DNA from 4 places in the Sporosarcina sp. P17b genome. Region 3 is predicted to be linked to each of the others. Evidence: riboswitches for the same ligand, from Rfam matches in the RefSeq annotation. Region 3 holds a riboswitch; each other region holds the start of a gene.
The links. A riboswitch is a leader RNA that binds a small molecule or an ion and turns the genes downstream of it on or off. The one in region 3 is predicted to bind cobalamin.
Positions count from the first base shown of each region.

Region 1: it holds a riboswitch for cobalamin, as region 3 does, so the genes downstream of both, CSV76_RS06420 (ABC transporter substrate-binding protein) here and CSV76_RS10175 (hypothetical protein) in region 3, are expected to answer to the same signal.
Region 2: it holds a riboswitch for cobalamin, as region 3 does, so the genes downstream of both, CSV76_RS06020 (ribonucleoside-diphosphate reductase subunit alpha) here and CSV76_RS10175 (hypothetical protein) in region 3, are expected to answer to the same signal.
Region 4: it holds a riboswitch for cobalamin, as region 3 does, so the genes downstream of both, CSV76_RS15985 (DUF4430 domain-containing protein) here and CSV76_RS10175 (hypothetical protein) in region 3, are expected to answer to the same signal.

Region 1 is NZ_PDYP01000004.1:131,234-134,450, forward strand. Features, by position in the region: gene argS (arginine--tRNA ligase) at 1-1,024, shown strand, start outside; cobalamin riboswitch at 1,252-1,379, shown strand; gene CSV76_RS06420 (ABC transporter substrate-binding protein) at 1,522-2,508, shown strand; gene CSV76_RS06425 (FecCD family ABC transporter permease) at 2,501-3,217, shown strand, end outside.
Region 2 is NZ_PDYP01000004.1:46,370-49,586, reverse strand. Features, by position in the region: gene CSV76_RS06020 (ribonucleoside-diphosphate reductase subunit alpha) at 1-1,230, opposite strand, end outside; cobalamin riboswitch at 1,429-1,605, opposite strand; gene CSV76_RS06015 (alanine/glycine:cation symporter family protein) at 2,108-3,217, opposite strand, start outside.
Region 3 is NZ_PDYP01000007.1:85,521-88,737, reverse strand. Features, by position in the region: gene CSV76_RS10185 (GNAT family N-acetyltransferase) at 1-13, shown strand, start outside; gene CSV76_RS10180 (MATE family efflux transporter) at 10-1,356, shown strand; cobalamin riboswitch at 1,454-1,644, shown strand; gene CSV76_RS10175 (hypothetical protein) at 1,896-2,117, shown strand; gene CSV76_RS10170 (ABC transporter permease) at 2,163-3,217, opposite strand, start outside.
Region 4 is NZ_PDYP01000023.1:18,027-21,243, reverse strand. Features, by position in the region: gene CSV76_RS15995 (hypothetical protein) at 1-3, shown strand, start outside; gene CSV76_RS15990 (hypothetical protein) at 153-692, shown strand; cobalamin riboswitch at 860-998, shown strand; gene CSV76_RS15985 (DUF4430 domain-containing protein) at 1,179-3,217, shown strand, end outside.

The sequences.
Region 1 (3,217 bases), on a different contig from region 3:
TGAACAATATGGCGACAAGTACGTCCATGTGTCAGAAGAAGAGCGACTTGCATTTTTCCGTGAGCACGGCTTGAATATCGAATTGGACAAACTGAAAAAAGACTTGGCAGATTTCCGCGTTCATTTCGACCACTGGTTCTCGGAAACGTCACTATATAACAACGGCAAGATCGAAGTTGCGCTTACTAAACTTCGTGAAAATGGCCATGTCTATGAAGAAGACGGTGCAACTTGGTTCCGCTCGACTACATTTGGTGACGACAAAGACCGTGTACTGATCAAACAAGACGGTTCATTCACATACTTAACTCCGGACATCGCTTATCACCAAGATAAACTGAGTCGCGGATTTGATAAACTCATCAACATCTGGGGAGCAGACCACCATGGCTATATTCCGCGTATGAAAGCAGCGATTCAAGCACTTGGCTATGATCGCGATACGCTAGAAGTAGAAGTGGCACAAATGGTTCAGCTCTATAAAGACGGAGAAAAGTTCAAGATGAGCAAGCGCACAGGAAAAGCGGTCACACTACGTGAACTCGTAGAAGAAGTCGGCCTAGACGCTGTACGTTATTTCTTCGCGATGCGCTCAGGTGATGCACAAATGGACTTCGACTTGGACTTGGCTGTTTCCAAATCCAACGAAAACCCTGTGTACTACGCACAATATGCGCACGCGCGAATTTGTTCGATCTTGCGTCAGGCGAAAGAGCAAAACGTAGTGGCGTCGACAGAGAACGTCACGCTATTGCAAGATGAAAAAGAATTAGAGTTGTTGAAGAAGCTTGGAGATTTCCCAAAACTCATTAGCGACTCGGCTCGCATGCGTGCACCGCACCGTGTGACGACGTATATCCAAGAGCTAGCAGCAAGCTTCCATAGTTTCTATAATGCGAACAAAGTGTTGGATCCTGAGAACAAGGAGCTTTCCGAAGCACGCTTGGCTTTGATTACGGCAACGAAAACGACGATTGCGAATGCGTTGAAATTGGTAGGCGTCGAAGCACCTGAAAGAATGTAATATGTTGAAAGTGGCCAAGCGGGTTTACTGCTTGGCTTTTTTGTTTTCGCTTTTTGAGGAGGAAGGGGAGAGCAACGTTTCGCTGCGTTCCAGGCGGACGCGTTCGGGAGGGCTCATCGCGGCCCCTCAGGAAAGCGTCCCCCTGCTGGAGCCTCACTCCCAAACACGTTCCAATCTCCGCCTACCCCCTGTACAACCAACACTATTATCGCTATAATAAGTCATAATTACATATCTTTCGAAAAGGTTCTCTAATTAACGAGATGAAAAGCGAAATCGGTTCAAATCCGATGCGGTCCCGCCACTGTACGTGCTATGCACAAGCCAGGTCACCTGCCTTTTTAAGAAAATGAAGTTCCGCAGCAACCTACGAGGATAGGTACAGTGGAAGAAATCACACCCTGATTTCATCCCACCTCATCCTTCGACCTATCGAAGGGTTTTTTTAATGTCTGCGGATCGCGTAATGAAACACACATATCAAAGGAGGAACACACATGAAGAAGTTTTGGCAACTTTTGCTGACGGCGATGCTTGCGGTACTTGTACTTGCAGCATGCGGCAACGACAGCAAAAAAGAAGAAACACCGGCAGATGAAAATCCAGCTGGCGAAGAAACGAAAACAGATACACAATCAACGGATACAACAAGTTATCCATATACGCTGACAGATGCAGCGGGCGAAGAAATTACATTGGAACAAGCACCTGAAACTGTAATTTCATTAATTCCAAGCAACACAGAAATTTTATTTGGTATCGATGCAGGAGATAAAGTAATCGCTGTAACAGAAAACGATGACTTTCCTGAAGAAGTAGCAGAACTTGATACAGTAGGGGACTTCACGGTCAATGTGGAAAAAGTGATTTCATTGCAGCCAGAAGCAGTATTTGCACACGAAATGATGATGGGTTCAAGTGAAGAAGGTTTGAACCAAATTCGTGACGCTGGCATTCCAGTGATCGTCGTTCCGAATGCGGGTACATTTGACGAGACGTATGCATCGATTGAAATGATTGGTGAAGTGATGGACAAAAATGCAGAAGCTAATCAAATCGTCGAAGATATGAAAACAAAAATTGCAGATATCGAAAAGAAAGCAGCGGATATTACAGACAAGAAGCGCGTGTTTGTTGAAAACTCCGATGCACCTGAGATCTATACACCAGGAAAAGGGACGTTCCCACAGCAATTCTTGGATATGATTCACGCTGAAAACATCGTGACAGAAGAAGGTTGGATTATGATCAGCCCTGAAACGATTGTAGATGAAAATCCGGATGTTATTTTGGCTATGTATAGCTACGTTCCAAACGTCGTAGAAAATATTAAAACGCGTGACGGGTTTGATGCGGTGACTGCGATCAAAGAAGATCAAGTCATTCAACTGGATGAAGATATCACAAGCCGTACAGGTCCACGCTTAGCTGATGGATTAGAATTGTTTGCGAAAGCAATCTATCCTGAGGTATTCGGTGAATAAAACCGCTCTCGCCTATGTCGTGTCGATTGCCACATTGCTTGTGGCAATCTGGCTCGGCGTATCGATCGGTACAGTGAAAATACCAATAGAGACGCTATGGAATCATTCAGATGCGACTGCAAGTAATATATTGTGGAAGATCCGGATGCCGCGTGTATTACTGGCAGGAATTGTCGGTGCATCACTTGCTATTTCAGGAGCCGCTTTCCAAGGGCTACTGAAAAATCCATTAGCTGATCCTTACACCCTCGGAGTGTCATCCGGTGCCTCTGTCGGCGCCGTGATCACACTCTTTTTTGGTATTTCGCTACCGGTACTTGGCGCATTCACCTTACCCGTATTTAGTATGATCGGTGCCGCTTTGACGATGTTTCTAGTAATCGGTTTCGCGCGTCTGGTCGACCGTTCAATGAAAATGGAAACGATTATATTAACAGGAATCATATTTGGCTCATTCCTTGGCTCGGTACTGTCGCTGATGATTGCATTAACGCAAGAAGAACTCCGCCAAATTGTAGGTTGGTTGCTTGGTAGCGTATCGATGCGTGGATGGAAATATATTACGATGGTTCTGCCATTTTTCATCATCGGGTCGTTCATGTTGTGGCTGAATCGTCGCGAGTTGAATGCTTTACTATTTGGTGAAGAACGTGCGCATCACCTTGGAGTCAATGTAAAACAACGTAAGTTAATGATTCTGCTTGGTGGT
Region 2 (3,217 bases), on a different contig from region 3:
AGCGTTCATACGGTTTACTTCGTCGCGGTAAAACATGAATGGTGTTCCTGTCTCCAGCTGGCTACGTAGGATACGTTTCATGATTTCAATCGCTGAAACCGTCTCTCTCGATAGATCTTCATTGCGGACACATTCTTCATACTTCTCGCGGAATGTTCCTTGTCCTTTTGTTTCATCATAAAAATCTTCCAATGAATAGCCCATTTTCGTGCGAACTTCATGTGGATCGAATAAATGCCAGTCTTCACGGGACTCGACTTTCTCCATGAACAAGTCCGGCAAGCATACGCCTGTGAAAATATCATGTGCGCGTAAACGGTCATCCCCGTTATTGAGCTTGAGGTCGAGGAACGTGAAGATATCTTGATGCCATACGTCGAGATAAACGGCTACGGCACCTTGACGTTGACCGAGTTGATCGACACTGACTGCTGTGTTGTTCAGCTGTTTGATCCAAGGAAGAACACCGCTTGACGCACCTTCGAAACCACGAATCGATGCACCGCGTGAACGAACTTTCCCCATATAGACGCCGATCCCGCCACCGAATTTCGACAAGTTTGCGATATCGGTGTTGCTGTTGTAGATTCCTTGCAGTGAATCATCTACTGTATCGATAAAGCAGCTTGATAGCTGACCGTGCATCTTACCTGCGTTCGACAATGTAGGCGTCGCTACCGTCATGTACAAGTTGCTCATCGCCCAATACGCTTCGCCGACTTTATGAATACGGTCTACTGTTTCGTCTTGCATTAACGTCATCGCGATGATTAACCAGCGCTCTTGCGGAAGCTCTACGGACTGCTTCTTAAAGTTTACTGTTACATAGCGGTCTACCAATGTTTTCAAACCGATATATGTGAATAATAGGTCACGAGAAGGATCAAGTAGCTTACCGATTTCCTGCAGCTCGTCCTGGCTGTACTTTTCAGTCAAAACGGGTGTATATAAACCTTGTTCCACCAAGCGTTCTACATTTTTCGCAAAATCGGTATAAACATCCGCTCCACGCAATGCTTTTTGCTTTGCATAGACGTCGAATAAATAAATACGCGCCGCTACAAACGTCCAATACGCATTCGCTTCATCAATACGGCTTAAAGACTCTAGCACCATAGCGTTTGTCCACTCAGTTGCTGAGCTTGCGGGGTGACGCTCTTGGAATTTCTCACTCGCTTCGATCAACGGTTCAATTTGTTTCTTGCCGAATTCCTGTTGTAAGTTTTCCATCAATAAATTAAGTCCCACAGATTCTTGAATAATAGCCATTATATCCGCTCCCTTTAGTTAATTAATTCGGTTATGTACTAAATAAAAAAACTCCCGATATAATCGGGAGTCGTCGATTGACGTGTAGTAGATAGCGGAAAGTTTTAGGCAGACTGAAAAAAGACTGCTTTGTGCTTTCACTCTCCAACCCCGAAGAATGTTTTGCTGAGATGACTGGCAGGTCTACTGGCTGGCACATCGTTCTTCCATCTTTCCTTCCCGCCGAAGCAGTGGTTTTCATAAGATAGTCGTCCGTGCCCTCAGTTGCGGGGGCAGCTCCGTTAGTGGCGGATTCCCTTTTAAACGTGGTGGGTACCAATTCATCTAAATGCTGTTATACACTATATATAGTGTGTTGATTCATATACAACCCTAACATGTTGTGTTCAAACATGCAAAACAAAAATCGAACCGATGTTCAGAATCCTTCTTCTGAACTACGATTCGATTTTTCTTATTCAGTATTTTATAGTATATCAAACTTTTTACTTCTTGACTAAATTGTTTGTGTGAACGTTTTTAAATAGATTGTGAAATTAGTTAGGAGAAGGGATTTCCGCTTCAGCAGGGGGACGCTTTCCGGAGGGCGTGGCCTGAGCCAAGCGAACAGCGAAGGGTTCGCTTTGCCGTATTTCTGAGTACTTTGCAGAAATTAAGGCACCTGTCCAGGGTCTCAGACTCACGCTGATCCTCCCGGAGTCGCCCCCTGCTTCCGCTACAATCCTACTTTCTAACGTAGACCACCTAGAAACTTCACTGTTTTTTAGTACCAGTTCAAAGTCTCAAGAACGTAAGGCCAAAGTTCACAACTTGAAAATCCTGATATCATCTATCAATATCACAAACGATCTTCCGCTCTTTCAGCTGTTTCTTCCCAACATTCTGCTCCTTTTAGGCCAGGGATGCTAGCTGATTTGAAGACGGGGTTTCTGCCAGCTTTTCGTTGTTTGGTGAAGTCGTCGAGTACTTTGAAGGCGATTTTGCCTAGGAGTAGAATAACGACTAGGTTGATGATGGCCATTAGTCCCATGAATAGGTCAGCCATGTCCCAGACTATTTGTACTTTTGCAACAGCTCCGAAAAAGACCATTGCGAGTACGAGTACTTGATAGATTCGTTTCCACATGACGTTGGCGTTGATGAATTCGATGTTCGTTTCGCCATAGTAGTAGTTACCGATGATGGAACTGAAAGCGAAGAACATGATCGCTACGGCGATGAAGTATGGTGCCCATGCGCCTACGTGTACTTCCATGGATGCTTGTGTCAATAAGATACCATTCGTTTCGCCTGATTGGTACAAGCCGCCTAGTAAGATAATGAAGGCAGTTGCTGAACAGATGATGATAGTATCGAAAAATACACCTAATGATTGTACGAGTCCTTGTTTTGCTGGGTGCGATACGTTCGCTGTCGCTGCTGCGTTTGGTACACTACCCATACCTGCTTCATTGGAGAAGAGACCTCGGCGTACACCTTGCATCATTGCCATACCGATTCCGCCACCCATGATTTCCTTAATTCCAAATGCGTGCTCAACAATTAATGCGATCATCGCTGGAACTTCTGTAATGTTCAATATTACAATATACAAGGCCACGATAATATAAAATGTTGCCATTACAGGGACGATTGTCTGCGTTACTTTAACAATACGTTGCACACCGCCAAAGACGATTACTGCCGTCAGGACAATGAGTCCAACTCCTACAGCCCAATGCGGAATGCCGAATACGTCAGTGAACGATTGACTGATTGTGTTTGATTGCACTGCGTTAAAGATGAACCCAAAACACATCGTCAATAAAATCGCGAAGACGATACCTAGTTTCCGCCAACCGAGTGCTTTTTGCATGTAATATGCGGGTCCTCCGCGGAAAGTATCGCCATCTTTCACTTTATATACTTGTGCCAATGTACTTTCAATGAAGGCAGTTGCCATACCGAT
Region 3 (3,217 bases):
TCCTTTGCAATGAATTCTTCTTCACCCAAATTCAATCAATTAGATACTGAGCCAGTAGGACGTATCTTTTTACGTTACTTGATACCTTCAACTGTCGGTATGTTACTAATGGCAATCAATATTGTGGCAGACGGCATCATGGTCGGTAATCGATTGGGTGCAGAAGCATTAGCGGGAGTCGGAATTTCGGCTCCCGTTTATACTATCTTTTTTGCTATTTCTTTATGGATTGGTATCGGTGCTGCTACAAAATATTCGATAGCTATGGGCGCTAAGGATACGCAAAGAGCCCGGTCGATCTTTACGCACGCTATTATTTCCATATTCTTATTTACTATTGTATTAGGTTTGACTGCCTTTATCTTTAGGGATCCACTAGCATACGCGCTTGGGGCCAATGCGACCACATTCCCTTATGTATCGCAATACTTATTTGTTATTTTATTATTTGGTTTTATCTTCACTGTAGAAAACACTTTTAGTATTTTCGTGCGAAATGATGGAGCACCGAACCTCTCAATGGCTGGTTTGATTGTGACGTCTGTCGTCAATATTATTTTGAACTACGTGTTCTTATTCATTTTAGACTACGGAGTCGCTGGTGCTGCATCAGCGACAATTATTGCTTCGTTTTTGGGTATGCTCGTACTAGTAACACACTTCTTTAGGCAGACCAATAACTTGAAACTGATTCGCTTGAAATTCAATAAAAAACTATTTCTAGCGATTCTATTCATCGGATTCCCAAGTTTCTTATCCGAATTGGGTATATCCTTCTTTACCATCACACATAATATTGCGTTCGAACGAATGGCTGGTACGGAAGGTGTTGCAGCGTTCTCTATTTTGAATTATGTGCACAGCGTCATGCTGATGCTATTCCTAGGAATGGGTGGTGCAATACAACCACTGATTAGTTATTATAGAGGTTCTGGCAACCGAGAAAGAATGAAGGAAACCGTTAAAAAGGCCACCCTCACTGTCGTCATTGCAGGTGCTGTATTTTTCCTCGTGGGACAGTTCGCAGCAGGCCCTATTGTATCGATTTTCGGAGACTTCCCACAAGCCGTCAGAGATTTGGCCACTACCGGAATTAATTTATTCTTCATTGCCTATTTATTCACAGGTACGAACTTCGTGATGATGACGTATTATCAGTCAGTCGGTAATGTTCGGATGGCGACTTGGATCACCGCTTCTCGCGAAATTATTATTATGTTGATTTTCTTGATGATTTTACCACGCTTCTTTGGGCTAAATGGGATTTGGCTATCTATCCCTGCGTCTGAGTTTATCGTATTTGTTGGAGTATATTTATATCAACGAAACGCGACTCGTCATTCGCTGAGTGGGTAACGTGATTACAGACAAAAGTTATAGTGCAGATCCTAAATGGATACTGCGCTATTTTGTTCCTTTCATAAATAATAGTGATATACTGAAAGAGCAACTGAATATCGTGTTAGAGATCGGTGCGTTTATTTTTCTTAAACGCTTAAAAGGGAAATCGGTGAAAAACCGATGCTGTCCCGCAACTGTGAGTTGGAGTATAATTCGTTACCACTGTTTCACCGCAAGGGAAATGGGAAGGTGAATTATACGTTGAAGACGAGCCAGGAGACCTGCCTAGATCAGTACACACCAATAACCTACGCGGATAGGAGGTGTCAAGTGCGGCTTATGAACAATCATACACAAGCCGACGTACGAAAAAACGGGATCAGGACATTCATTAGGTGGCTTCGATACAGCTTCTATCGATCCACTATATATGAATATCCGACTGAACCGTTTAATTCGTCATGGCTTCCCACTTAACATCCTTCCAGGCATTTACTTGGACGGATGTTTTTTTGTCGACGAACCACTACAAAACACGATGAGGAGAATGAATTATGAATAACCAAACAATCGATGATTTTACAAACTTATTAAAGGATACGCTGATGTCGGACCGAGTGAGCACTCACTCTACTCCACTCCCCTTAGTACTCAATGATGTGAAAAGACAGATTTCCGAAGATACTTCAAAAGATCAAACAGAAAAAGAACAGCAGCTTTATAATTTAGATAAAGCATATAAAACAGTAGTAGAAGAATTGGTTGGTAGTAACTAATAATAAATACGCCTCTGACATTACTCTGTCAGAGGCGTTTACACTTTATAGAGAATCTTTTATCACACGTTTATAATTTATAACGGATAGTAATCCGAATATCGAGTATAATGCCGTGTAAATTAACATCACAATAATCATTGGTGTTAGCATTTCAGTACCGAATAAAAACCATCCCGATTTTACTGCGAAGTAGCTATGGAGCAATCCGACAACTAATGGAATACCAAAGTTAAATAATTGCTTTTTCTGGATCCCCTTCAACAAATCAGATTGTGTAAAGCCCAATTTACGAAGAATCGTGTAGTTTGATTTCTCGTCTTCACTTTCGTCCATTTGTTTGAAATAGAGAATGCAGCCGGATGTGATGAGAAATGCAAGACCAAGGAATCCTACGATGAACATCGTAATACCAACACTTTGTTTTAGGTTTATTCTTCCTTCATATTTTGATTCATGTCCCGCCCATATATTTATTTCCAACTTATTGAAAATGTCATTCGCTTTTTCAAGTTCATCTTTCTGAACAATATTTACTCCATGGTACACAGTGAATTCTGACGTAAAGGAAATGTCTTGATCGTCTTGCATTTGCTTGTATACTAGGTCATCAACTACGGCAACAGGAAAATTATATGTTATACGAGTTGGTAGAACAACTAAATCTTTTGTGCCTGTAAAAGTCAGATCATATGAATGTTCTCTACCTTGAAAAATAGCTTGTTGATCAGTTTGGAACTGCATGAACTTCTCCATCAATGGATCTGAATTAATAAACATCACTTCATCTTCTTCTACATCTACTTCCAATACTGTTTGTTCGCTAATTACGATCATTCGCGTATTGGCATAACTCTGATCTCCAGTAACCTCTCCTGGCATTGTCATGACTTTTGATAAATCAACAGGTGATGTTATTAAATCCGTAGCCGTCTCCGTATAGTCAATGTTCTTCTCTTCCAGCGCTTGTGTGAATTCCATAGCACGCTCACTATTTGGAATAGTAAAATCTGCGGGAATAGTCCTCTCCACTGTTTTCTCTACTGAGTAATATGATATATAACTAAGTGATAACAACGCAATGGATAGCGCGGACAATA
Region 4 (3,217 bases), on a different contig from region 3:
TAAAGGTAATATTCAACATTCGGGGACAGTTGCTTAGTAAAAATTACGCTGTTAACGGGCGGTTTAATTAAAGAAGAACTCGATCTAAGCAGAGAGCGAGATAAATGCTTTGAAACGTATAATCAGCATTTAGGATGTGAGGTGTACTGGCAATGATTGATTGGCGTTGGGCTGAAGTTGATACACTAGAAAATAAAGGGGAGTGGAATGAAGCAAAATCACTCTTGATAAAAAACTGGAACCAAAATCCTGATGATTTAAAGACTGTTATTCGTCTTGGCTTTTTTTGTTGGTATGTTCTAACAGAAGAGGGACCAGTAGAGATTCAGGATGTAGATTTTGATGAATTAGAGACTATACTACGTCAGGTTACAGATTTTGGATTGGTTAATTTGGGGACAAATGAGGATTTTTTATGGTGTTTTGGTTATATGATTTCATTATTCCCATATTATTTTGGAGAATTTGAGCATTGGGAAGAAAAAGGGGTTTCCATGTTAAAGCGTGCTTATGAAATTTGTCCAGATGAACCAGTGTATAAATATTCTTACTTGGGATCTTTTCCGAATTCAGACGAAAATCTTAAAGATGAATTTCAAAATGTTCATGTTGTTCTTGAAGATAGATTTCAAGGAAATGGAGTTTTATCGGAATACTTTAAAAGCGTTTGGAATTGTTGGCATGAGAGTTGAATTAACGAATGCGGTTATTGAACACCGATCGCTTGCTATAGGAACCACTTTGCTAAATAAAATGCTGTAACTAAAATAGAAAACACAGTCTCATGCGATGACAAAATCGCGCAATGTACTTACACCGTCTATTGATTTTACCCTGCAAAAACTATATGCTTAGTAGCAGTTATATAGAATATTTTGGTTCTTCGTCAAGTAAACGAAGAGTAAATAGGAATCAGGTGAAAATCCTGAGCGGTCCGGCCACTGTAATGGGAAAATATATCCCTAAGTCAGGAGACTTGCCAAAGTATGTAAGCATGACGCCTTCCGGTAAAGGGTGAATTGTGTATCATTCAATTTGCGCTGTCTAATTATTGAACATACATGGTCCCCATCTCTATCAGGAGGTGGGGACTTTTTTAATGATTTAGCCACTGCATATAGCATGCCTTTACTAGAAAAGAAGGGATGGATTGAATGAGAAAAACGAAAAACACCTTCATGAAATATCAAAACATAATCTATTACAGTCTCATATTCTTACTATTATTTAGCACGATTGCCTATGCAGCCACATCGACTGAAGAATCCGCTCCGTTTGATTTCAATGAAAAAGTAGAAGCTTCTACGCTGAAGTTAGCTAGCGGTAGTGGTGGACTACCTGATGCGGAATCCGATCAAACGACAGATAGTAAGACCGATCAAGAAAACTTGTCAAGCTCGCAACAACCGACAACTCCGGACAAATCGCAACAGAAGCCGGAAGAACAGCCGCGAGAACCAAAAAATACCGAGCTGGAATCGCAGAATAAGCCACTCGCTAATCCTGAGACTACTACACAGGACACGAAACCGGCTCCAAATGACAAAGTCCCTGCTGGTGGCAACACGACACCTGCTTCCGGTAAAACAAAACCGAACAACCATCCAGATATCGAGATCGTCGACATCGCGGATCAGCAAAATCGCTATTTTACAACAAGTATCACCAATAATGAAACCGTTACCGATCCATTGTACAGCGTCACGGTAAATCACTTGGATGAAACACTCATTGCCCAGGAAATGAAAGTTACGGTAAACGGTAAGAAATTGAGTGACTATAAAGGGGTTCTTTTATTAACAGAAGGCACGAACGATATTCAATTCCAAGTGATCTATAAACAAACAGACAACAAACTATTGCGCGTCAGCCAGTCGTATCGCGTGACCTTAAACAGTCAAGATATCGTAATCACAACCGAACTAAAAGACCAAACGGTGACCGAAGACGCCATTTCATTCACAGCAACAGCTACGCTAGGTGAACAAGATGCCAAGCTCAAGGTCTTCATGAATAATAAAGAACTTAAACCACTGACTGGCAGTGCCTATAAAGCCACGCTAACCGAAGGAAAAAATACGCTCAAGCTTACCGCGCAAGTAAACGGAAAAATAGCGGAGCAAAACTATATTGTGATCTACGAGAAAGAAAAAATCTCGATCAAGTTGAACACCGACTTACAAGACCAACAAGCTAACAGCGCGGAGTTTTCATTTTACGCAAAAGCTACTGCGAATGAAGCAGACGTATCACTCAGCATCACAGTGAACGATCAAAAGGTCGAATCGGCAGACGGTATGAATTATGTTGTGCAGCTGAACAATGGAACGAACGTTGTCAAATTATCAGGAAACTATCAAGACGAACAAATTGAACGACAGTATAAAATTTCCTACAACGACCCGAACGTCAATGAAAAACCACAAGTCGATCCCGATGCACCGAAGCTCGTAACCGATCTCAAGTCCGGCAGCAAAGTCAAAGGTGATATTAAAACGATCAACATTTGGCCAGTGACTGCTTCTGGTGAACGGATCAGAGGGAAAAACGTCCTTGTGCAAGTGAATGGTGAAAACGTGCCATTCACTTGGGATGACAGTGCAAAAACGAGTTATAAACTGACGTTGCAAACTGGACAAAACACCGTCACCATCAAAGTGTGGGACGACGAAGAGCGGACCGTGACCGAGACATTCATGATCACGTCCGTTGCACCGGCGGAAGATGGCATTATCGGACAAGTGACGATTAGTCTAGAAGCTTCCGTTCTCGGTGTTCCGTATTTGATCAAACCGACGAAAATGGATATTCATCAAGGGGAAAAAGGGTCGTATATCCTCGACCAATTCATGCGAGAACATGGCTATGATTACGGCAAAACGGGAAATCTCGACAGCAGTTTTTATTTACGGGACGTCAGTAAGCCTGGCATGCTAAATCATGTAGCGATTCCCGACGATTTATGGGAAATAGTAGAGGAGGTTTCCACTACTTCAAATCGCGATGCGTATTCACCGGATAGTCTAAGTGAATTCGATTTCGCGAATGGTTCCGGCTGGATGTTCAGCGTCAATAATGATTATCCGAACTACGGCTTCTCGGATGCCTATTTCTTAGATGGAGATGTAGTGAGAGTGCGCTATACTCTTCATTACGGAAAAGACATTGGTGGGCATGAAGCGTCAGGAAACGGCATGAATGATAATTGGAAGAAAGA